One region of the Chloroflexus aurantiacus J-10-fl genome, then DNA from elsewhere that is predicted to be linked to it. Evidence: riboswitches for the same ligand, from Rfam matches in the RefSeq annotation. Region 1 holds a riboswitch; each other region holds the start of a gene.
The links. Region 1 has a riboswitch for S-adenosylmethionine ahead of mtnA (S-methyl-5-thioribose-1-phosphate isomerase). Riboswitches for the same ligand answer to the same signal wherever they lie in the genome.
Positions count from the first base shown of each region.

Region 1 (8,106 bases):
CGTCACGCCGCTGTAGAAGAACAACGAATTACGTGCCCTCTTGCCAGGAATTGAGATACGCCTCTTGTTCGGCGGTGAGGGTGTCGATCTTGATGCCCATCGCCGCCAACTTCAGCGCTGCAATCTCGCGATCCAGCTCTTTGGGCAGGGCATGCACACCAACCGGTAGTTTGCCCTGGTTGCGCAACAAAAACTCGCTGGCCAGCGCCTGATTGGCGAAGCTCATATCCATCACCGCGCTCGGATGGCCTTCTGCACTGGCCAGATTAATCAGCCGTCCTTCACCGAGCAGGTTGATCGCCCGGCCATCGCGCAGAATGTACTGGTCAACAAACGCACGCGGCTGCCGCTTTTCAACACTCAGTGCCTCGAGCGCAGGAATATTGATCTCGACGTTGAAGTGACCACTATTCGCGATCACACAACCGTCTTTCATAACGGCAAAGGCATTGCTGTCGATCACGTGCTTGTTGCCGGTTGCAGTGACGATGAAATCGGCCTGAGATGCAGCCTCTTCCATTGGCATCACCCGGAAGCCGTCCATCACTGCTTCAAGCGCCTTGATGGGATCAACTTCGGTCACAATCACATTCGCCCCCAGGCCGCGTGCGCGCTCGGCAATCCCGCGTGAGCACCAGCCATAACCGGCAACCACAAAGGTCTTGCCGGCCAGCAGAATATTGGTAGCGCGAATAATCCCGTCGAGCGTGCTTTGACCGGTGCCGTACCGGTTATCGAACATGTGCTTGGTGTCACTGTCGTTCACAGCGATGACCGGGAACGGCAGGACACCCTCTTTGGCCATCGCCTTCAGGCGAATGACGCCGGTTGTAGTCTCTTCGGTGCTACCGACCATGTGTGGGATCAGATCGGGGCGATCCCTCAGCACACCGGTCACCAGATCGGCGCCGTCGTCCATGGTTAACTGCGGATTGTGATCGAGCGCAGCCCGGATGTGGCTGTAATACACCTCGTTGCTTTCGCCTTTGATTGCGAAAACCGGAATCTCTTCATAGGCCACCAGAGCAGCAGCAACGTCATCCTGCGTGCTCAGAGGGTTGGATGCAACCAGCACCACGTCGGCACCGCCAGCAGCCAAAGTCCGCATGAGGTTGGCAGTCTCGGTGGTAACGTGCAGACAGGCGCTGATGCGCAGACCGGCCAGTGGGCGCTCGCGGGCAAAGCGCTCGCGGATCAGGCGCAGCACGGGCATCTCTTTTTCGGCCCACTCAATGCGCTTGCGGCCTTGCTCGGCCAGATTGATATCTTTGATGTCGTAGCTTACGGTCATAGCTGGTAGACTCTCCTTTACTAATAACCAGGCGACGTGCCGACCGGCCATTCCGGTGTGAGTGTCGGCTGGTGGACAACAGTATGTGTGGCAGTAGCAGCACTACGAAAGAGTGCCTCCATTGCAGCCAGGTTGTCGAGCGACTCGGTCAACGGCATTGCCCCGATTGCCGGTACCGGAGCGCCACCGCTTGCCAGCGCAGCAAAGCCCTCGGCTTCGAGCCGAAAGTGATCGGCAGCCGGGATCGTCACTGTCTCTACCGTCACGTGACGACCACCGCGGGCAATCGCGATTGTGGTTGCCAGATCAGGTGTCGGATTGAACGGTCGTTCAAGATGAATCCATCCTGCGCTGCCGATGATTTCGATGCGCTGATTCCATGCACTCTGAAAGCTGCAAGTAATGGTGGCCACCCGATCTTCAGCAAACCAGAGCAGGCCGCTCAGACTCAGATCAACCGGTTCGCCGGTAACAAAGGCACTGGCTTTTTGGGGCGCACTGCCAAAAGCCATACGGGCATAGCTCAGCGGGTAGCATCCGATGTCGTACAGCGCACCGCCGCCCAATTCAGGGTTGAGCCGGATGTTTGTCGTATCATCGAGCAAAAAGGCAAAATTGCCTCTCACCTGTTTCACATCACCGATAACGCCATCAGCCAGTAAGCGTTGAACGGTGATGGTTTGCGGATGGAAGCGGTACATAAAGGCTTCCATCAACAAACGTCGGTGCGCCTGCGCTGCGGCAGCCATCGCCAGGCCATCGGCCAGGGTCGTCGCCAGCGGCTTTTCACACAGCACGTGTTTGCCGGCCTGCAACGCCGCAATCGACCAGCGTGCATGCAGGCTGTTGGGCAGCGCATTGTACACCGCCTCAACGTCGGGATCGTTCAGCAAGGCTTCATAGTCGCTATAGGCGCGAGCGATCCCAAATTCGCCGGCGAAGGCGGTCGCACGTTCGGCATCACGGGCTGCAACGGCAACAACCTGCTCGGTCGCTGATACTGCCACAGCGGAAGCAAAGCGACGGGCAATCCGACCTGCACTCAATATCCCCCACTTCATGCTGCCTCCCGTAGTGAAAAGAGGTCGTGCGGCAGATCGTGACCAAATGCCTCTCGATAACGCTGCGCGAATTGGGTGGGGGTAAAGCGATGTTCCTGGCAGCCACGCTCTTCAATCGCATACGCTGCACAGAGGGCCGCAATCCGTCCGGTGACGTCAAGTGGCAATTGTCGGGCCAGACCAAAGGCAATCCCGGCCAGATAGGCATCACCGGCACCGGTTGGATCGCGCACTTCAGCGACCGGTGCAACCGGAATAGTGGCAGCCAGTTGTCCATCCACGTAGATGTGCGATCCTTCGACACCACGAGTGACCACAGTGATTGGGGCCTGGGCGATCAACTCCGCTTCACTGATGCCGAGACATTTTGCCATCATCCCAAACTCATAGTCGTTGCTGATCAGGACGCGCGCCCCTTTCAGGCCCACCGTCAGCAAATCAGCATCGAGGCGGGGTGTTTGCTTGCCCGGATCGAAGATGTACGGTACCCCCATCTGCTGGCATTCAAGCGCAAAGCGACGCATAGCGTCTGGATTGGTCGGCGAGATGAGCACCAGATCATCAGCAGTCAGACCACGATTGATCAGGGTGTTATGGTGATCGTGCCCCATGGCGCCGGCATAAAATGCCACAATCTGATTATTTGCCTGATCGGTATTAATAAAACACGAGGAGGTAAACTCATGTTCAATAATTGTAATTCCGCTGGTGTCAACCCCGTGTTCTTCTAAGAGTTCGCGGTAAGCACCAAAATCATGGCCGGCGGTACCAACGATGAGTGGGCGTTCACCGAGAAGCGCTAAATTATATGCAATATTTCCGGCTACTCCACCGCGCAACTTGCGCATCGAATCTACAAGAAAACTAACCGAAATGATATGTGCCTTATCGGTTAGCATAAAATCTTTAAAATAACCGGGAAAGTCCATAATGTAATCAAAGGCCAGGGAACCGGTGACTACAATTTTCACAGCGTCTGCTCCTCATGCTCAGCCCGCACCAGGCGGAATTTCGATATTTTATTGATTGCTAACACTTATTGCCTGCTGCATCAAGTGCGCTGTTTCGCTACAAAGCTGCAACGCCTGCTCAGCATAGGCTGGACTCATATAGCTCAAGCTACCGGTAAATGAGAGAAATGATTGTTGCTGCACAATGTGCAAGGCGACACCGGTTGTCTCTGCCACCTGCTGCATTCCCTTTAACACCTGATCGCGCAAATCGGTTGCCGTTGCGGTGTCGATCTGCCGATGTTCAGTTGGAATAATGCCCCAGGCCAGACAGCCACCATCGGTCAGGAATTCGGTGAGCGCCGACGTAGCTTTCAATAATGAGTCGAGCTGCTCTGTTACATGCAGACCGATGACATCAACCGGCAAATGCAGTATCTCTGACCAACGCACGTGACCGCTCAGAAAGATGCCACGCCAGGAAGGTAAGTCGGCCAGAAAGCGGTTAAGCATGTCGAGGCCATCCTCCCAGGTCAATGGACATAACGGTGTGGAGAGCGCATCAAGGAATGGCTCCTCAATCATTGCCAGACGATGATCTGCATAGCCCTGGACTTGTTCGTGTTGCCAGATGACGCGCAGGCTACAGAATTGGAGAATGATCTCGCGCCATCCCGGATCGTAAGCCAGTGGTCGCTCGTGATCATCGGTTAAAGCCAGACTCAGGCTCACCGGGCCAATGGTCTCATATTTCAACAGTAGGGGTTGGCGGTCTTCTGCGTTCAATCGACGCAAGATCTCTTCCAACGCGGTGTAGGCCGAACCGGTCAGGGCAGCCGGCTGTGTATCGCCGCGCAGGTATGCCAGACTCACCTTTGTTGCTTCCTGCTCCAGGATAGCCTGATCGACCATCAAACGGTCACGCTCAATATCAATCTGAATGCCCGGCAAGCCCTGCGCTGCCAGAGCGAATGGGGTATCGGCCAGTGTCCGGGGAGGCGGGAGTGGCCATGCCGGCGTTTGCGGTTGATAGCGACAGATCAATTGTGCAGCCTGCGCCAGGCTCTGGTGAGGGAGACCACCGCGCAAGAGTGGCTGACAGGCCGGTAACAGTGCTCCGAACCTGCTCATCGCCCACTCTCAAGCTGACGCAATGCGGCCAGATATGGCGGTCGCACGATGCCCCGTTCCGTAATAATCGCTGTCACCAATTCGTTTGGTGTCACATCAAAAGCCGGATGCGCAGCTCGCACACCCTGGGGCGCAATTGCTACGCCGGCAATGTGGGTGACTTCGGCAGGATCACGCTCTTCAATCGGAATATCGGCGCCGCTTGCTGTCGCGAGATCGATGGTTGAAGAGGGTGCAGCGACGTAGAAGGGAATATTGTGGTAGCGTGCGAGTACTGCCAGGCCATATGTACCAATTTTGTTTGCGACATCCCCATTAGCTGCAATGCGATCCGCACCGACAATCACGCAATCTATCTGCCCACGCTGCATCATAAAGGCAGCCATATTATCGGTGATCAACGTCTGCGGAATGCCGGCTTGCAAGAGTTCCCACGCCGTCAATCGGGCACCTTGCAGGAATGGCCGCGTCTCATCAACAAAGACATGGACAGGCCGCCCCTGGGCAAAGGCGGTGCGGATCGGGGCCAGGGCAGTACCATAACCGGCTGTTGCCAGCCCACCAGCGTTACAGTGGGTGAGGACGTGACCTCGTGGCGGGATCAATGACGCCCCATGCTCACCAATGGCGTGACACATTGCCAGGTCTTCAGCAAAGATCGCTTCTGCCTCAGCGTGCAGCGCGTGTTTGATCGCTTCCACTCCTTCGCTTGCCACCGCCTCCGCCCGGCGGAGCATGCGGCTGGTGGCCCACGCCAGATTGACGGCGGTTGGGCGTTGCGAATCGAGCGTTGCTTTGGCCTGGACGAGTTCGGTCAGGAGTGCTGAAGGGGTAAGCGCAACACTTTGCTGCGCGACGAGGGCCATACCGTATGCGGCAGTGCAGCCAATGGCTGGTGCACCACGTACTTGCATACTCCGAATCGCGTATGCAACTGCTGCCAGATCGGTGCAGCGCACAACCTCCATCGTGTGTGGTAACTTGCGCTGATCGATCAGGCAGACTGCGTCATTTTCCCACCAGACTGTGCGGAGTTCCATAGGCGTCGCAATAAGATGGAGCCACTCGCACGGCGAGAGGCTCCGATAGACTTCGTTCCTCTCATCTTTCGGCCAATGATATCCATTGCCGCTGGATTTGGCACCTTCCCTGGCGGGGGTTGCCGGGCGTCATCGGGCCAGTCCCTCAGCCCATCTCGATGAGCATCTGAAGTTCGCCGACGCACCATGGCGCCGCACGCGAACGTTGTCTGCGATTATAGCATGATTGCGGGTTTGCAGCAAGTAGTATCGCCTCACACCTCAATCTATACTGCACGCGGCTGGGCCATTCCTCCGATACGATCAGTGTGTCGGGGTATTTTGGCGTACAGAAGCCAGGTTTTCACTCACGTCGTTGTTGCCGGTGACAGAAAAGGGGCAGGTCGCGAACCTGCCCCGTACTGAAGGTAACTTTTATACTCTGTTCTATGCTCCTGAGCGAACCTCTACTTCATCCTGGCGGCCACGCTTAAACCAGTTGCGCCACTCGCGATGCTCCCACACCACCAGCAATTGCGCCGCGTTGAAGATCGACGAGTACGTTCCGCTGACCAACCCGATAAGCAGGATTAAGACAAAATTGCGGATGGTATCGCCGCCAAACAGCAGCAGCGCTGTCAGGGTGAAGAAGGTCGTCAACTGCGCATTGATCGACCGTGGCAGGGTTTGCACCAGACTGTGGTTCACGATGTCATCGAACGTCTCGGCGGGATGACGATTGATTAGATTTTCACGGATGCGATCAAACACCACAATCGTATCGTGTACCGAGAAGCTCAGTGTGGTGAGCAAGGCCGTCAGGAAGAGAGCATCAACCTCTAACCCGATGGTAGCTCCCAGGATAGCAGCAATGCCTAGCACGACTAACACATCGTGCAGCATCGCAATCAGGGCACAGACACCGTAACGAAAAGGATGTGGCGCCTTGCGAAACGCCCATGTCAGGTAGAGCAGAATGATCAACGAAGCCCCGAGCACGGCAATGATAGCGCTGCGCGTTGACTCGGCACTGACTGTTGGCCCAACGCTCTCTAGCCGCTCACGACTGACTGTGCCAAAAGCGTCGGTCAGGGCTTTCGTAACGGCATCGATTTCGGCATTTGGGTCAGACTCGCTCAATGGTCGTGTTCGCACCAGCGCGGCAGCTACCGGTTGGCCGTCAATCACCGTTGGGCTGAGCTGAACCTGTGCGCTCTCGAAGCCGGCCTCCGCAAAAGCCTGCGCGATCCGGTCGGTGCTTAATGTCTCAGGCGTAACATCGGGAAAGCGCAATTCCCACAATGCGCCACCGGCGAAGTCAATGCTCGGTCGTAAGCCAATTCCCGGTCGTCCCGTCGTCAGCAACGGGTGCAGGAAGAGCATATACAGGCCGGGCAAGATAATCAGCAGTGAAAAGGCAAACCACCAATAACGACGGCGGACGAGATGTTCCATACAGGCGTTACTCCAGTATTGCGCGGTGTCCGTGTGATCGACCGAATTCGTTTCCTGTTACGCGGCGGTCTGTACCGTTGGTGATGGCTCGCGGCGATCTACACCAAACCACCAGGCTCGTTCATCGCTGAACAGAGGCAGTACCAGCCGCAGGAAGGTTCGCGACACAACAAGCGCCGTAAACAGACTAACGACGATGCCAAGTCCCAGGGTCAGGGCAAAGCCCTTAATCAGGCTGACGCCGAAGCTGTTGCCAAACATAAACAGGACAATGCTGGTAATCAGCGTTGAAACACTCGAGTCCCGGATGGCTGGCCACGACTCGACAAACCCTAGTTCGAGCGCACTGCGAATGTCACGACCGCGACGGTACTCTTCGCGTAGACGGGCGAAGATCAAGACGTTGGCATCAACCGCCAATCCAATCGAAAGGATGAAACCGGCAATGCCCGGCAGAGTCAGGGTGACTGGGATCAGACGGTAAATCGCGAAGCTGATAATCGTGTAAATCAGCAGCGCCACCGTTGCAATCAATCCTGGGCCGCGGTAGAACAAGATCATGAAGATAGCGACTACTGCCAGCCCAATAATTCCTGCAGTGATACTGGCCTGTACACTCTCCTGACCGAGGGTTGCCGTCACAGTACGACTTGTCTCGACTACCAGGGGTACCGGCAGGGCACCGTATTTCAACTGATTGAAGATACGGGTTCGCTCGTCCTCGTTGCTCACTTCAATGATTCCAGAACCGTCCGTCAGCGCAGCATTAATCACCGGGCAACTCACAACTGTGTTGTCGAGCACAATACACATTGGCCGGCCAACATTCGCTGCGGTAAAGGATGCCAGCCGCTGTGCTGACTCACCCCGGAAGGCAAACGAGACGGCCGGACGACTGCCGAGGGTGCCACCCTGCGAGAAGGTCGGTTGTACGGCACTGGTGTCCAGATCGGCACCATCAGTAATGCTCTGGTAGATAGGGCCGAGGGTGGTAGGATCGGTAATGTTTCTGCTTTCGAGCAACTGAGGTGGCGGAATGGGGCTACTCGATGTCCGCACAATGGCGCCGTCGGCCAGGAATTCCCCTTGCGAGTCGATGAACTCGAGCCGGCCGGTGCCGCGCAGGGTCTCGATAGCCTGTTCGGGATTGGCTACCCCTGGCAGCTCAACAATAATGCGGTTATTTCCCGCTTGCTGAA
Region 1 is NC_010175.1:4,063,696-4,071,801, forward strand. Features, by position in the region: gene ahcY (adenosylhomocysteinase) at 29-1,291, opposite strand; gene CAUR_RS15910 (Gfo/Idh/MocA family protein) at 1,312-2,352, opposite strand; gene CAUR_RS15915 (carbohydrate kinase family protein) at 2,349-3,323, opposite strand; gene CAUR_RS15920 (uroporphyrinogen decarboxylase/cobalamine-independent methonine synthase family protein) at 3,372-4,433, opposite strand; gene mtnA (S-methyl-5-thioribose-1-phosphate isomerase) at 4,430-5,473, opposite strand; SAM riboswitch class I at 5,532-5,638, opposite strand; gene secF (protein translocase subunit SecF) at 5,900-6,907, opposite strand; gene secD (protein translocase subunit SecD) at 6,965-8,106, opposite strand, start outside.

Region 2 (8,106 bases), 580 kb from region 1:
CGTGGCTGATGTTTGTCAGAAACGCACTTTTGGTACGGGTTGCGAGAGCAGCTACAGCCTGAGCATCTGCCAATTCTTGCTCAAGTTCGCGGATGCGCTGTTGCTGGATTGTGATCCGATGCTGGAAATATTGCCACAACCCGATCATCAGAATGATGGTAAGGATTGTTAGTACTACACCCCACCCTCGATATTCCCATACCACACCATACACGAGAAATAACATAATGAACGGCGTTCCTGCAATGAGGAGCCGTTTAGCCACAGGCAACCGCAACCACTGTGTCAGCAGCCTTCTGGAACGTTTCAAGGGTGCCCTCTATCCGGTGCCGATGACGCCTATACATTATATGTAGTAGATCAGTGCATGCGCAACCGGATGAGTCATAAAAAAACTATTAAAAAAACAACCCATACGCCATACTATTCTGTCATCAGTCTGTTCAGAAAATCGCGGATCAGCTCGCTCTGCGCTGCGACATCGGTCAGGAATGCGTCATGCCCGGCATCGGTGGTAATCAGATGGGTTGTGAATGAACGACCGGCAGCTTGCGCGGCTGCCGCCATCTGATACGTTTCTGCCGGTGGGTAGAGCCAATCGCTGCTGTACGCCAGGGCCAGAAAACGGGCACGGGTCAGATCAAAGGCGGCTGTCAGCGATCCATACCGTGCTGTCAGATCCCAGTTGTCCATCGCCCGCGTGATCACCAGGTACGAGTTGGCATCGAAGCGGTCGTTGAAGCGCGCCGCCTGATGTTCGAGGTAGTGTTCGATAGCAAACCGTGGCCCTAAATCGAGCGCATCACCATCAACCCGACGGCCAAACCGCTGTTCCAGTTTTTCTTCGCACAGATAGGTGATGTGACCGAGCATGCGGGCTACTGCCAGCCCATCACGTGGCGCATCGCTATCGTAGTAATCACCGCCTCGCCAGCGCGGATCGGCCATAATTGCCCGCCGACCGATATAGTTCCAGGCCACAGTCTGGGGGCTAGAGCGGGCACTGGTAGCCAGCAGGATGGCGCCACGCACCCGTTGCGGATACTCTACTGTCCAGGCCAGTGCCTGAAATCCACCCATCGAGCCACCCGCCACGGCAAGCAGGGTATCAATGCCCAGCGCATCGATCAGACGCTGTTGCGCATGCACCATATCTTCAATGGTGATAAGGGGAAAGCGTGAACCGTAAGGTCGTCCATCAGACGGGTGTGGACTTGACGGGCCGGTTGAGCCACGGCAGCCGCCGATCACATTTGAGCAGATCACGAAGTAACGATTGGTGTCAAACGGACGACCCGGCCCGATCATTGCGTCCCACCAGCCGGGTTTGCGGTCGGTTGGACTGTGAAACCCGGCAGCGTGGGCATCGCCAGACAGAGCGTGCAGAATCAAGATGGCATTCGAGCGATCCGGAGCCAGTTCACCGTAGGTTTCATACGCCAGAGTGATCGGACCTAACGTCGCTCCGCTCGTAAGGGTCAGGGGGGTTGTCCAATGCATCCGTTGAGTACGCACAATGCCAACCCCCTCTGGGGTTGGCGCCTGCACAATTGCTTCCATATTGTCGTTGCTCCTTGCCGGTATCAGAGAGCAGCGACGCCGTTGTCGTTGCTCTCTGATCCAACACTATGATGGGGTTCCTGCCAGGGCATGATCAAGATCGGCCAGAATATCGTCAATCGTCTCCAGGCCAATCGAGAGCCGGACATAATCGTCGGTCACGCCGGTCAGCAATTGTTCTTCCGGCGTCAACTGGCTGTGGGTGGTGGTTGCCGGATGGATCGCAAGGCTCTTGGCATCGCCAATATTGGCGAGGTGCGAGAAGAGCCGTAACCGCTCAATGAAGGTACGTCCGGCGGCACGCCCACCCTTCAGGCCGAAGCCAACAATCCCACTCTGCCCACGCGGCAGATATTTCTGAGCCAGGGCATAGCTTGGATGGCTGGGAAGACCGGGGTAGTTGACCCACGCCACTTTGGGATGCTCACTCAGATAACGGGCCACTGCCAGCGCATTCTTGCTGTGTCGTTCCATCCGGAGTGGCAACGTCTCCAGCCCTTGCAGGAACAGGAAGCTGTTAAATGGGCTAAGCGCAGCCCCAATGTCGCGTAGCCCTTGCACTCGTGCCTTGATAATGTACGCCAGGTTGCCGAAAGCCTGGGTATAGATCAGGCCGTGATAGCTCGGATCGGGATTGGTAAATTCGGGAAAACGGCCACTGGCTGCCCAATCAAACTTACCACTGTCAACAATGATGCCTCCGATAGCCGTGCCATGACCACCAATGTACTTGGTTGCCGAGTGAATCACAATATCGGCGCCGTGCTGGATCGGTTGCCACAGGTACGGTGTGACCGTGGTCGCATCGACGATGACCGGCACACCCTGCGCATGCGCAATTGCGGCAATGCGCTCCAGATCGAGCACATCAAGCCGTGGATTGCCGACTAATTCGAGGAAGAAGGCTTTGGTACGCCCATCAATCGCAGCGGCAAAGCCATCGTAATCACGGGCATCAACAAAGCGAGTCGTAATGCCTAACTTTGGTAATGTATGACGGAAGAGGTTGTAGGTGCCGCCATACAGGTCAGAGGATGCGACGATATTGTCGCCACTTCCGGCCAGGTTGAGAATAGCCAGCGTTTCAGCGGCCTGCCCCGATGCCAGCGCCAGCGCACCTACTCCGCCCTCCAGTGCCGCCATCCGCTGTTCAAAGACATCGGTGGTCGGATTCATAATGCGAGTGTAGATATTACCAAACTCTTGCAGATTGAACAGGCGTGCTGCATGGTCTGTGTCTTTGAATTGATAGGATGTGGTGGCGTAGATAGGAACAGCTCGCGACCCAGTGGTCGGATCGGGGGTTTGGCCGGCATGCAGGGCGAGAGTTTCAAAACCGGTGAAGCGCGGAGCATCAGACATAACAACCTCCTCAAAACAGATAAGCCAGATTGCAGGCAACAAAAACGCCCTCAACGTGCGATGAGGGCGTGAAATCGTTGCACTAAGCCGTTCTTCCACGTCGCTCATCTTCCAGAACACCTCTGCCGGACTTAGCACCGTTCGTATGCGGCGACGCATACGAGGGTTGCTGCGGTTTCAACGGGCCGGTCCCTCCACCGCTCTGGATGAGTGCGTGTGTGTTGTTGAGGTACATTGATGGTGTCGCCTGCACCATACAACGGTATCCAATATAAACTATGCGACGTATCTTTGTCAAGTATTTTGGGGAGCGTATTCCCGATGCGCGACCAGATAGTTTTTGGACGATGCGTGGTTCACGGTTTTGCAAACCGTATCACTTCGTAAGCAGGCACCAGCATCGCCATTCTTTTGCCTTGACAAAGCATTTACTATTAGGTAGGATAGATATGGAACCCATATCTGAAGCTACATATAGTCACCGTTGCACGTATACCGAATTATTGCTGCAACCCTGATCGCCGTCACTGTGTCTGTTGTGAGGTGATCAGCAGGGATCGCTCTTCGATAGAGGTTGTCCGGCTTGGTGCATCTGAACCGGTCAACAAGGAGTGAGTGTGAAGATCGCCGGTAATTACACATTTGCCGCCAGTCGTGAGGAGGTGTGGGCCGCACTGAATGATCCAGAGGTATTGGCTCGCACCATCCCCGGTTGTCAACGTCTCGAACAGGTCGGCGAGAATGAATATGAAAGTACGTTGAAGATCGGTCTGCAAGCCGTTCGTGGTGTGTACAGTGGACGGGTCAAGATCGACAATCTGCACCCACCTGAGTCATACGAAATTCATGTTGATGGAAAAGGAAGCAATGGCTTTCTGAAGGGTTCTGGTAGTATTCAGCTTCGCGAAGAAAACGGCCACACGATCCTTGACTACGGTGGCGAAGCACAGATAGGTGGCACAATTGCGAGTGTTGGTCAGCGGTTGCTCGATGGTGCTGCCAAGACGCTTATCTCGCAGAGTCTGAAGGCGCTGGCAGCGCAGATCGAAGCTCGCCGCGCCGGTGGATCGGGCAGTGAAGCTGTTGCCGAGCCGGCGGCAGCACCTGCTGCACCTGAGACACCTCCGGTGGCAGCACCTGTCGAATCGGCGACGGAAACGTCAACCACTACATCTGCACCGGCTTCAGCGCCTGCTGCATCGACATCAGCACCTGCCGCCGAGGTAAGGGAAGCACCGGCCTCAGCCCAACCGGAAACACCATCGTTCCGCCGCACGATTCACGTGCCGGCAGGAGAAGGGCTTAGCGAAATTGATGTCGCTCTAGGAGTAGTAGAGGATTTTCTGAAAGAGCGCCCATGGGTGCCCTGGGTGATCGTCGCCTTCTTACTCGGCTATCTACTCGGTCAACGACGCTGACCAGGTGACACCATCACAATAGCTTACCTGATCGGGCGGCACCACTCACGACGCTGTCCCGCCGTTTTCGCCCGTCATAACATTAGTCTGGTTGTTCGTTTCGCAGACAACGAGGAGGTTGGAGAGTGACAACGATTACGGTCACGGTCAATGGTGTTCGCCATACCAGCGAGGTCGAACCCCGCCTGCTGCTGGTTCATTACCTGCGCGAGCATCTGAATCTGACGGGTACCCACATTGGGTGCGACACCAGCCAGTGTGGTGCGTGTGTGGTTCACATTAACGGGGTCAGTGTGAAGTCGTGTACAACGTTGGCCGTTCAGTGTGATGGTGCCGAGATTACCACCATCGAAGGTCTGGCTCAGGATGTTCAGTTGCACCCGTTGCAAGAAGGTTTCTGGGAGAAGCACGGCTTGCAATGTGGTTTCTGCACCCCTGGCATGATCATGGCTGCTGCCGATCTGCTCAAACGTAACCCCAATCCCTCCGAAGAAGAGATTCGCCACGGTCTTGAAGGTAATCTCTGTCGCTGCACCGGGTACGAGAATATTGTCCGTGCCGTGCGCTACGCTGCCGAGAAGATGGCAGCAATGCAGGCCGCTGATTAATCCGTCCGACAGAAGTTCACACAGAACCTAGTGAGGAGTCAAGGATGACCGCTACCGAAATGAAGGAGCGATTGGTTGGACGGGCGCTCAAGCGCCGTGAGGATCCGAAGCTGATTACCGGCCACGGCAATTACCTCGACGACATCAAGCTGCCGGGAATGCTCCATATCGCGCTGGTGCGTAGCCCACACGCCCACGCGAAGATTGTCTCGATTGATGCCAGTCGCGCTCTGGCAATGCCGGGTGTTGTTGCGGTGTTCACCGGCAAGGATATGCTTGACATAAATCCAATGCCGGCAGCATGGCAGGCGGCTGGGGTGAAGAATTATCCGGTTCCGCCACGTGCCCTGGCAGTCGATAAGGTAGCACTTGTCGGTGATCCGGTGGCGATGGTGGTTGCCGAAGATCGGTATATTGCACGTGACGCTGCTGATGCAGTTGAGGTCGAGTACGAGCCGCTGCCGGCAGTTGTCGATGCGCGTAAGGCGGTTGAACCCGGCGCCCCCCAGATTCACGAAGCAGCTCCCAACAATATTGTGTTTGAATGGGAGTGTGGTAACAAGGCGGCAGCCGATGCGGCGATTGCCAGCGCTGAGGTGGTTGTTAAGGAAGAGATTATCAACCAGCGCCTGATTCCCACCCCGATGGAGACTCGCGGTTCAATTGCCCGTTACGATGCTACGACCGGCGAGTGGACCGTCTGGATGACGTCGCAGGCTCCCCACGTGCACCGCCTGCTCTTAACGGCGTTTGTCTTCGGGGTGCCGGAGACCAAGCTGCGCTGTATTGCGCCAAACGTGGGTGGTGGCTTCGGTCAGAAGATCTTCTGCTACAACGACATGGCCTTCACCATGTGGGCTGCCCGTAAGCTGGGCCGTCCGGTGAAGTTCGTTGAAGATCGCTCTGAGAACTATAAGTATTCAACCCATGGTCGTGACCATATTACTGAAGCTGAGCTGGCCGGTACGCGCGACGGTAAGATTACCGGTCTGCGCGTGAAGACCTGGGCAAATATCGGGGCGTACTTCTCGACCGTTGCCGCCGGTATTCCAACAACGCTTTACGGGCGCATTATTACCGGTGTCTACAAGATTCCTGCCGCGTATGTCCACGTGACCGGTGCGTATACCAATACGGCAATGGTGGACGCTTACCGTGGTGCCGGTCGCCCTGAAGCCAGCTATCTGATCGAGCGGATGGTTGACCGCTTCGCCGCCGAGATCGGGATGGATCCGGCTGAAGTGCGCCGCAAAAACTATATTCAGCCTGAAGACTTCCCCTACGATAACGGTCTCGGTCTGCTACCCTACGACAGCGGCAATTACGAACCGGCCTTGAACAAGGCGCTCGAAATTGCCGGTTATGCCGAGTTCCGCAAGCAGCAGGAAGAGTTGCGCAAGCAGGGCCGGTATCTCGGTATCGGCATCTCATCGTATGTTGAAATCTGTGGCATCGCCCCCAGCGCCTGGATGGGTGGTCAGGGTTGGGGCGCCGGCCTCTGGGAGAGTGCGAATGTCCGTGTCCATCTGACCGGCAAGGTCGTGGTTACGACCGGTTCTCTCCCCCACGGCCAGGGTCTTGAGACCACATTCGCCCAGATCGTCGCCGATGAGTTAGGTGTACCCTACGAAGATGTTGAAGTGCAGTGGGGCGATACGCAAGGAACGCCATTCGGGTACGGCACCTACGGCTCACGCTCGCTGGCAGTCGGTGGGGTGGCGATTAAGCGCAGCGTCGATAAGATTAAGGAGAAGGCGCGCAAACTGGCTGCTCACCTGTTGGAAGCGAATGAAGCGGACATCGTCTTTGAAAATGGCCGGGCTTACGTCAAGGGTTCACCCGACAAGGCCAAGACGATTGGCGAACTCGCTGCGGCAGCGGCGGTTGCTTACAACTTGCCACCTGGCATGGAGCCGTTCCTCGATGAGACCAGCTACTACGATCCGCCGAACTGCACCTTCCCGTTCGGTACCCACGTGAGTATTGTCGAGGTCGATCCGGAGACCGGCCATGTCAAACTGCTGCGTTATATCGCGGTCGATGACTGTGGCAATCAGATCAATCCGCTGATTGTCGAAGGGCAGATCCACGGCGGTATTGCTCAGGGGCTGGCCCAGGCGCTCTATGAGGGTGCAGTCTACAACGAGGATGGCCAGTTGCTGACCGGTACGTTGATGGACTACGCAGTACCGACCGCGGCGATGGTACCTCATATCGAAACCGACCACACCGTAACTCCGTCGCCGGTCAATCCACTGGGCGTCAAGGGTGCGGGTGAGGCCGGAACGATTGCGTCGGCGCAGTGTGTGATGAACGCCATCATTGACGCACTGGCACCGTTTGGGGTGAAGCATCTCCAGATGCCGGCAACGCCGGAACGCATCTGGAAGGCAATCCACGGGAAGTAGGTGTATGCCGGCAGGTGCAGGATTCCCCTGCGCCTGCTCACCATAAGGAGTAGCTATGATTCCAGCCCCATTTGATTACTATGCGCCAACCAGTCTGGCTGAGGCGCTGACCCTGTTACAGCGCCATGGTGATGACGCGAAGATTCTGGCCGGTGGTCACTCGCTGCTGCCGGCAATGAAGCTACGTCTGGCATCACCGGCTGTCCTGATCGATATCAACAAGGTTGCCGAGTTGCGTGGCATCAAAGTCAACGGTACCGTCGAGATCGGTGCCATGACCACCTGGAGCGCGATTGAACACGATGCAGCGCTGGCGAAAGCATGCCCGGTGATGGCCGAAGCGGTCAGCCTGATCGGCGATATTCAGGTACGCAACCGGGGCACGATTGGCGGATCGCTGGCCCATGCCGACCCGGCTGCTGATATGCCGGCGGTGGTGCTGGCGCTCGATGCCCAGATTCACGTCGAAGGCCCGAACGGCCCTCGCGCAATCGCGGCTGCCGATTTCTTCACCGATATGCTGAGCACGGCGCTGGAGCCGGGTGAGATTATCACCTCAATTACCTTCAATAGCCTTGGCGCCGGTGAAGGGGCTGCCTATGCGAAATTCCCCCACCCGGCCAGCCGCTACGCGATTGTCGGTGCAGCCGCCTACGTCAAGATGGAGAATGGCCAGGTAACCGCCTGCCGGGTTGCTATTACCGGGGCCGGCCCCAAAGCCGAGCGTCAGCCGGCAGTCGAGCAGGCCCT
Region 2 is NC_010175.1:4,646,601-4,654,706, reverse strand. Features, by position in the region: gene CAUR_RS18235 (sensor histidine kinase) at 1-265, opposite strand, end outside; gene metX (homoserine O-acetyltransferase MetX) at 424-1,560, opposite strand; gene CAUR_RS18225 (homocysteine synthase) at 1,627-2,922, opposite strand; SAM riboswitch class I at 3,024-3,135, opposite strand; gene CAUR_RS18220 (SRPBCC family protein) at 3,540-4,340, shown strand; gene CAUR_RS18215 ((2Fe-2S)-binding protein) at 4,466-4,948, shown strand; gene CAUR_RS18210 (xanthine dehydrogenase family protein molybdopterin-binding subunit) at 4,993-7,356, shown strand; gene CAUR_RS18205 (FAD binding domain-containing protein) at 7,412-8,106, shown strand, end outside.
Region 2: another riboswitch for S-adenosylmethionine. It lies ahead of CAUR_RS18225 (homocysteine synthase); the one in region 1 lies ahead of mtnA (S-methyl-5-thioribose-1-phosphate isomerase).

Region 3 (8,106 bases), 2.0 Mb from region 1:
GAATACCGTGACAAATCACGTCGTTAATCGAAGCGCAGATCGTGCCTGGAAAAGGGGGAATGTAGTTCCGCCGTCCGGCGGGTACATACCCTTTGTATACCGGCTCGGCCCCGTGCGAGCGAATGAACTCTTCGGCAATTGCATCGAGTTCAGCCGTCGTTACCCCTGGCCGAATATGCTCACGCAGCACCTGAAACGTCTGCCGCACCAGTTGACCGGCAGCACGTAGGAGTTCTATCTGGGCAGGAGATTTTAAAATGATAGCCATAGTGGTACTTTCATCGATCAGCATGTACTACATATGTTATAGCACATTCTCTTCGGTTGACGGTACCGGTGGCCGGGGTAACAGACCGGCCTGTTCCACGACCCGTGGAATCGCCCGCGTCCAGTCAACCGACATAATGTGAACGCCGGCCACACCTTCTACGCTGAGTAGCTCGTTGACCAGTTCGGCAGCCAGGGTGATCCCTTCCGCTTCGCTGTCGGTAGCCCGCTGCATTCGCTCAATCACCGTCTCCGGCATAAGGGTACCGGGCAGGTGATCGCGCAGGTAGATGGCCGAGTGCGGTCGACGCAAGATCATCACGCCGGCCAGAATATACGCCTGTTGGTGTAAACCGGCTGCGCGTACATCGGCCATCCACTGCCGGAATCGCCCGACATCGAAGATGAGTTGCGTTTGGACAAATTCGGCACCGGCCTCGATCTTTTTCTCAAGGCGGGCAGCCCGTTCAACATTGGGGTTCGCGACGCTGCCGATAAAGAATCGTGGCGCCTCTTTGAGCGGCGTACCGGATTGGAACGTCGCCTGATCGCGTAGCGTGCGTAAGACCCGGATCAGTTGGAATGAATTGAGATCGAGGACATTTTTGGCCTCTGGATGGTCGCCAATCCGGGGATGGTCACCCGTCATTGCCAGTAAATTACGAACACCAAGGGCCGCTGCACTGAGCGCATCGGCTTGCAGGGCAATCCGATTGCGATGCTGGCAGGTCATCTGCATGATCGGCTCAATGCCGAGTTGTTGCAAAATGACACTCCCACCCAGCGACGACATGCGGGCAATACCGCGCTGGTTGTCGGTCAAATTGACCGCATCGACATAATCGCGAATGTTGCGGGCCAATGCTTCGAGATGGCTACGTGCCGCCCCCTTTGGCGGTGCAATCTCGCCGGTAACGACAATCTGGCCGGCAGCGAGCCGGCGCTGAAGGGTAGAATGCATAGGTTATTCGTCGGCAAGAGCCTGTTGCAGATCGGCGATCAAGTCACTCACATCCTCAATCCCGCACGAAAGGCGGATGAGGTTGTCGCGAATACCCACCGCCAGCCGTTCTTCACTACTCAATTCATAGTAACTCATAAGTGCCGGTTGTTCAACCAGGCTTTCAACACCACCAAAGCTCGGTGCAATGTACGGCAGACGCAACCGGTCGACCACAGCCATGGCACTCTGCAAATCGCCGACTACTTCAAATGAGACAACGCCGCCAAAGCCGCGCATTTGGGCACGGGCGACGGCGTGGTCGGGGTGTTCGGGTAATCCCGGATAATGCACCCGGCTTACCCGTGGATGACGGGCCAGAAATTCGGCTACTGCCTGACCATTGTGATTGTGGCGCTCCATGCGCAGGGCGAAGGTCTTCAACCCACGACCGAGCAGATACGCGGTATGCGGATCACAGATACCACCGAGGATACCCTGAGTTTCGCGCAGCGCACTGATGATGGGTGGCCGACCAATGATCACACCGGCCAGCAGATCGTTGTGACCTGCCAGATATTTGCTACAGCTATGCACCACCAGGTCGATCCCGTATTCCAGTGGCCGCATATTGTAGGGGGTAGCGAAGGTGGCATCGATGAGCGTCTTAATCCGATGCTCGCGGGCAATGCTTGCCACGGCAGCCAGATCGATCACCCGCAGGTAAGGATTGGTAGGCGCTTCCGTAACAATCAGGCGAGTGCGTCCCGGCTCGATAGCAGCCGCAATCGCGGCAGGATCGGCGGCAGCTACAACGCTATGCGTCACACCCAGCCGGGCCAGCATGGTACGCACGAACTGGCGGGTGCGCCGATAACCGTCATCGGTCAGAATAACGTGGCTTCCTGATGGGAGAAGTGCCAGCATCACCGTCGTTAATGCATTCATCCCGGAAGCGCAAAGCAGTGCTGCGGCAGGTGCCGTTGGTGATTCGAGAGCGGCTAATCGCGCTTCAACGGCTCGTACAGTCGGATTGCCGTAGCGACCGTACTCTTCACGCTCCAGGTCGCCTGACTGGAAAGCGATCAACTCAGCGCTATCACGGAAGGTGTAGGTGGCACTGTGAACAACCGGTGGGGTGATGGCATCAAATGCACGCTGACGCGGTTCACCCGCGTGAACTGCGGCCGTACTGGGTCCGGTAAACTGATCGATAGCCATAAGAAAACCTCTCATCAAGGCGACGAGAGGTCAGATGACGTTCTTCTACCGATTAACGGGAAGACGCCGCTCTCCTCTCATCTGCCAGCTTTATGCTGCCGGAGTTGCCACCCGTCAGGTTCACTTCCGCCGGGTTGGCGCGGTTTCGCAGGGCCGGTCCCTCCACCGCTCTGGATGAGTGCAGCGTTCTGCAATTGGTGGTGAGTATAGCAGGGGAACAGGTTGTTGTCAATGGGGGAAGCACAGACAATTACCCGGGAAGTTTTGTGCAAAAGTAGATCTCTCCACTATCTTTGGTTAAACCCATCTGCACGGCTGCTTCAGGGTCGGGGACGAGATCGGTAACCGTGGTTGTTTGCACAGTAAAACCTGCCCCACGTAACCGGTCGGGAAAATCTCGTCCATACACACGAACATGGTCTTCCTGTCCAAAGGCAATAAATCGTGCTTGTGGATCGACAATGCTGGGATCCTCAAACGTCACTTCGGCCATAATCGGCACTAACAGGATTGCCCAACCGGTTGGTTTCAGGACTCTCCAGAACTCGCGCATGGCTTTTCGATCATCTGGCACATGCTCGAGAACATGGCTGCACAGTATCACATCAAAGGACGCATCAGGATACTGAATATTCGTGATATCCATTTTTACCATCACGTGATCGTCGTTCAGATCAGCCGTGATATAACCAGACCCTAGCTTTTGGTGAAAGATTGGTTTGAAACATGGTTCTGGCGCAATATGAAGAACATCCTTTGGTCTGCCATCAAACAAGTCAGTTTTTTGGGTTAAATAGAGCCATAATAGCCGATGACGCTCTAAAGAACCGCAATAAATGCACAAAGCACCTTTACGGCGTGACCGACCGTAAGGTGCAAATGCACGTAATGATTTCTGACAAACAGGGCAAAAATGGTTTTTGCCCTGGTATAACATCAGGTTTTTCACTCTAATCACAAAGTCACGAGCATTACGCAATGGCCGTTTTACGTCGTTGGGTAATACGCTCAAAAAACGTTTCATTCATAATCTCCGTAAAACATTGACAGGGAAAAGAGCCGCTCTTAATATCGGGTTCGTAACCTGCCACTGTGCCAGAGATGAGACGTGAGACTGTTGCTGCCTGTATTGGATGATCACACCTTCAAAAACGCCGACATAATCACCACATCGTGCAGATCGCCGTTGCGATCAATGGCGTGGCGTGTCAACTGACCTTCAACCGCGAATCCCAGGCGCGAGAAGATGGCCTGACCGGCTTTCAACGCCGCTAACATCGCTACTGTCACCTTTTGCGCACCTAAATCACGAGCTGCTTCGACAATGGCCTGCGCCATCTGCATGCCAAGGCCACAGCGCCGCCATCCCGGCTTGACGAGCAGGCGAAGTTCGGCGACATGGTTCGACCAGCCCGGTACCCGGCGTGCTGATGCATAGGCAGCGATTGAGCCATCATCGGCAATGGCCACCATCTGCCGCCAGTTTTCGGCGAACGAGGCATTTACCAGGCGGGTAATAATTTCGGGGTTGGTAAAATCTTCTTCCAGATAGAGGAGATCATCTTTGGGAAGACTTAAGCCAAATTCTGTCAGCGCTGCCCGGTCACTTTCCACGAGTGCCCGAATGGTGACCTGTCGATTGTCCTTTAGCGCTACATTGCTCATCGCTGCGCTGCGTTGAACCATGCCCGACCTCCTGCTGGGTTGATGAGGAAATCTGTTGTATGAAGTGTGTGAAATATACCACATGAAGTTACAGTCGGGTTACTCCCCGCCGAAATCGAAATGATCGGGCGTGGTTTGGCACGATGAACGATGACAGATCTTCTCAACCCATTCCTTGTTGCTAATCCTGATATAATTGTACGTGTTCCTTGAAGTTCGGCAAGTAACTGGCGGAGTCGCCCGGCGATCCGTCGCAAGGAGGTCGTCATGAGCGAGAAGCGAGAGGTCGTGGTGCTCAGCGGCGTGCGCACGGCCATTGGCACATTTGGTGGTAGTTTGAAGGATATTCCGCCAACCGAATTGGCGGCACTGGTTACCCGTGAAGCAGTTGCCCGCTCTGGCCTGCAACCAAACGAAATCGGTCATGTGGTCTTCGGGCACGTGATCAATACCGAACCGCATGATATGTATCTGGCTCGCTATGCGGCGGTACGCGGCGGTCTGTCGGTAGAGACTCCAGCCCTAACGCTTAACCGGCTCTGCGGTAGTGGGTTGCAGGCTATCGTGTCGGCGGCCCAATACATTTTGCAAGGTGATGCTGAAGCAGCCGTTGCCGGTGGTGCCGAGTGTATGAGCCGTGGCCCGTACAGCTTGCCGGCCATGCGTTTCGGTGCCCGTATGAATGATTCAAAGGTCGTCGATATGATGGTCGGTGCCCTAACCGACCCGTTTGACGATTGCCATATGGGGGTAACTGCCGAAAACGTGGCGGCAAAGTGGGGAATCAGCCGCGAAGATCAGGATCAACTGGCTTACGAGAGCCATATGCGCGCAGCGCGGGCGATTGACGAAGGACGTTTCGCCAATCAGATCGTGCCGGTTGAGATTAAGGTCAAGGGTGGTACCGCCCAATTCATGGTTGATGAAGGGGTACGCCGCGATACGACCATCGACAAGCTGGCCAAGCTCCGCCCGGTGTTTCTGAAGGATGGTTCGGTGACGGCCGGCAATGCTTCGAGCATCAATGATGCAGCAGCGGCGGTAGTGCTGATGGATCGGGCCACCGCTGAGCGGCGTGGCTACAAGCCGCTGGCGCGTCTGGTCGGTTACAGCCACGCAGCCGTTGAGCCAAAGTATATGGGGATTGGCCCGGTACCGGCTGTACGACGCCTGCTTGAGCGCACCGGCTTGCGCATCAGTGATATTGATCTTTTCGAGGTCAACGAAGCTTTTGCAGCGCAGGCGCTGGCTGTGATCCGCGATCTGGAGTTGCCGCCTGATCGCACGAATCCCAATGGTAGTGGTATCTCCCTCGGTCACCCGATTGGCGCCACCGGCTGTATTTTGACCGTCAAAGCAATTCACGAACTACACCGCACCGGTGGCCGTTATGCCCTGGTCACGATGTGTATCGGTGGTGGGCAGGGGATTGCTGCGATCTTCGAGCGAATGTAGGTGTGCTACAATTGTGAGGCTACGAGCCGGCACCCAGCGTTGGTGTTGCCGGCTCCAGGAACAAAAATCGCACGTTTTGGAGGTAGGAATGGGCAAGTTAACCGGCCGGGTTGCAATTGTTACCGGCGCTTCGCGGGGGATTGGACGGGCAATTGCGCTGGCGTTGGCCGCAGAGGGCGCCAAAGTTGCTGTCAACTACAATAGTAGTGAGGCCGCAGCACAAGAGGTGGTAGATACTATTGTCGCCAATGGTGGCGAAGCAATGCCGATACGGGCAAATGTGAGCCAGGCTGATGAGGCTCGCCGTATGGTGCAGGAAGTGATTGATCGCTGGGGACGAGTTGATATTCTGGTGAATAACGCCGGTATTACCCGCGACCGCACCCTGCGCAAACTGACCGATGAGGATTGGAGCACCGTCATTCAAAATAATCTCAACAGCGTCTACTACTGCACGACGGCCGTAATGCAGACGATGATGGAGCAGAAGTACGGCCGTATTATCAATATCAGCTCATTTGTCGGTCAGGCAGGTAATTTTGGTCAGGCCAACTATGCGGCGTCGAAGGGTGGTATCATCGCCTTCACCAAAACCGCAGCTCTTGAACTGGCGAAGTATAACATCACAGTGAATGCCCTGGCGCCTGGCTTTACAGTGACCGATATGCTGGCTAAGGTACCAGAGCAGATTCAGGAGCAGATCAAGGCTCGTATTCCAATGGGGCGGTTTGGTCTACCCGAAGAGATTGCCAAAGCCGTGGTCTTCCTGGCCGCCGATGGTGACTATATCACCGGCCAGCAGATCAATGTTAACGGCGGTGTGTATATGTAAACTGTGAGGGCGCTGAAGCTGAGCGCTCTGTCGGATAGAGCAGCGATTCACACGAAGGGCGGAAGTATAGCTTCCGCCCTCGCTGGCTCATCGAAATTTGTCAGATGGTCTGTCAGATGACAGCGCTACGTTTTATTTCCGCATGCGCTGGATGATGGTTTGAATATCACCCACGTATCCCTGCCACGCCTGCATCATCTCCTGGCTCAAGCGTTGCTGGGTGCGAATCGCGTCAGCAACGGCCTGTTCAGTCGAATGACGCAGACTACGACTGTAGTCCCAATGTTTCAGCACTAAATCAAATGCCATATCCGTACTGGCGGCGAGGAGTTCATTCCACGCCCGAATCGATTGAAACATTGGGTCGGTTATGTCCGGTGTGACCGATTGATCATTGCCTGGTTGATGGCGTTCTTCGTTGTTCGACATTGTATCTGACCTTGTGTACAATAGGACGTATTAAGAATCGGGTTACATATATACGATCTCTGCCGCTATCATGGTATCACAAGCGGTTACAGGTGAGTATAACGAATATCTCTTACGACCTCGTCTGCTACCACCGCCGGCGCCGTTGCACCGTATACGGCGGAGCCGCGTCGAACAACGTCTGGCGGTTTCCCTCGAAGCGCCACTCACGATAGTTGTGGCACCACCCGGTAGCGGGAAGACGGTGGCGCTGGCAATGCTGGCAACCCATGGCGGCTGGCCGGCTGCCTGGTGTCGTGCCGATGCGAGTGATGATCCCGCCAGCCTGCTCCGCCACCTGGTTGCTGCACTAAGTCGAGTTGTTGCTTTCGATACCGACAATCCGCCCGCGACTATTGATGCCCTGATCAATGTATTAACCAGCGAACTTGATGATGAGACGTTACTGGTAATCGATGATGCTCATCTGATCGACGAACGACCGGATCTACGGGCGTTAATTGAGCGCTTGATCGGTGCCCAGCCACCTCGTCTCCATCTGGTGCTGGCGGGTAGAAGCGAGCCGGTTTCACCGTTGATTGCGACAGCGCGGCTACGCGGCGAAGTGTTGTTGATAGAACCTGCTGACCTTGCTTTTCAGGCTGAAGAGGCGATGGCGCTCTGGCATCAGGCAGGTCGTTCAGCGCCGACCGACCTCGATGAACTGATTTCGCTTAGTGGCGGGTGGGCATTGGCTTTGCGCATTGCCCTTGATGCCACCGATTGGCGGCGTGCGCTTGGCTTGCGTGATCAGCCATCACCAATGCTGGATGAGTATCTCGAACGCGAGGTGTTTGCACCGTTGCCGCCGCTGCTGCGTCGTTGTCTGCAACGTAGCGCCGGTTTGCGCTGGATCGATGCCGATGCTTGTAGCGCTCTTGATCCATCCCTGAATGCCTCACAACTGATTGCCGAATTGCAACGTCGGCGTTTGTTTGTTACGCCATTTGGTGAACGGGGAGTGCAGTTTCAACCTATCATTGCCGCATGGCTGGCCCGCAAAGCTGCTGCTGATCCAGAATGGCCCCAGCTCCATCGCCAGGCGGCGATCTACTTCCAGCAACGTGGCGATCACGAAAGCGCGCTGTACCACCAGATTGCGGCTGGCGATCCGGCCGCAGTGGCAACCTTTCTCCCGCTTGCGCGCAAACTCCTGGCCGAACGGCGGGCCGAGGCAGTGTTAGATTGGATGCGACGCCTGGCTCTGTCCGGTGATGAGTCGCCTGAATTGATCGAGATTCAAGCCGCAGCGTTTCAT
Region 3 is NC_010175.1:2,014,301-2,022,406, forward strand. Features, by position in the region: gene map (type I methionyl aminopeptidase) at 1-268, opposite strand, end outside; gene CAUR_RS07605 (methylenetetrahydrofolate reductase) at 305-1,228, opposite strand; gene CAUR_RS07610 (trans-sulfuration enzyme family protein) at 1,232-2,428, opposite strand; SAM riboswitch class I at 2,503-2,609, opposite strand; gene CAUR_RS07615 (class I SAM-dependent methyltransferase) at 2,679-3,452, opposite strand; gene CAUR_RS07620 (GNAT family N-acetyltransferase) at 3,566-4,114, opposite strand; gene CAUR_RS07625 (acetyl-CoA C-acyltransferase family protein) at 4,361-5,548, shown strand; gene fabG (3-oxoacyl-[acyl-carrier-protein] reductase) at 5,637-6,380, shown strand; gene CAUR_RS07635 (hypothetical protein) at 6,513-6,809, opposite strand; gene CAUR_RS07640 (AfsR/SARP family transcriptional regulator) at 6,880-8,106, shown strand, end outside.
Region 3: another riboswitch for S-adenosylmethionine. It lies ahead of CAUR_RS07610 (trans-sulfuration enzyme family protein); the one in region 1 lies ahead of mtnA (S-methyl-5-thioribose-1-phosphate isomerase).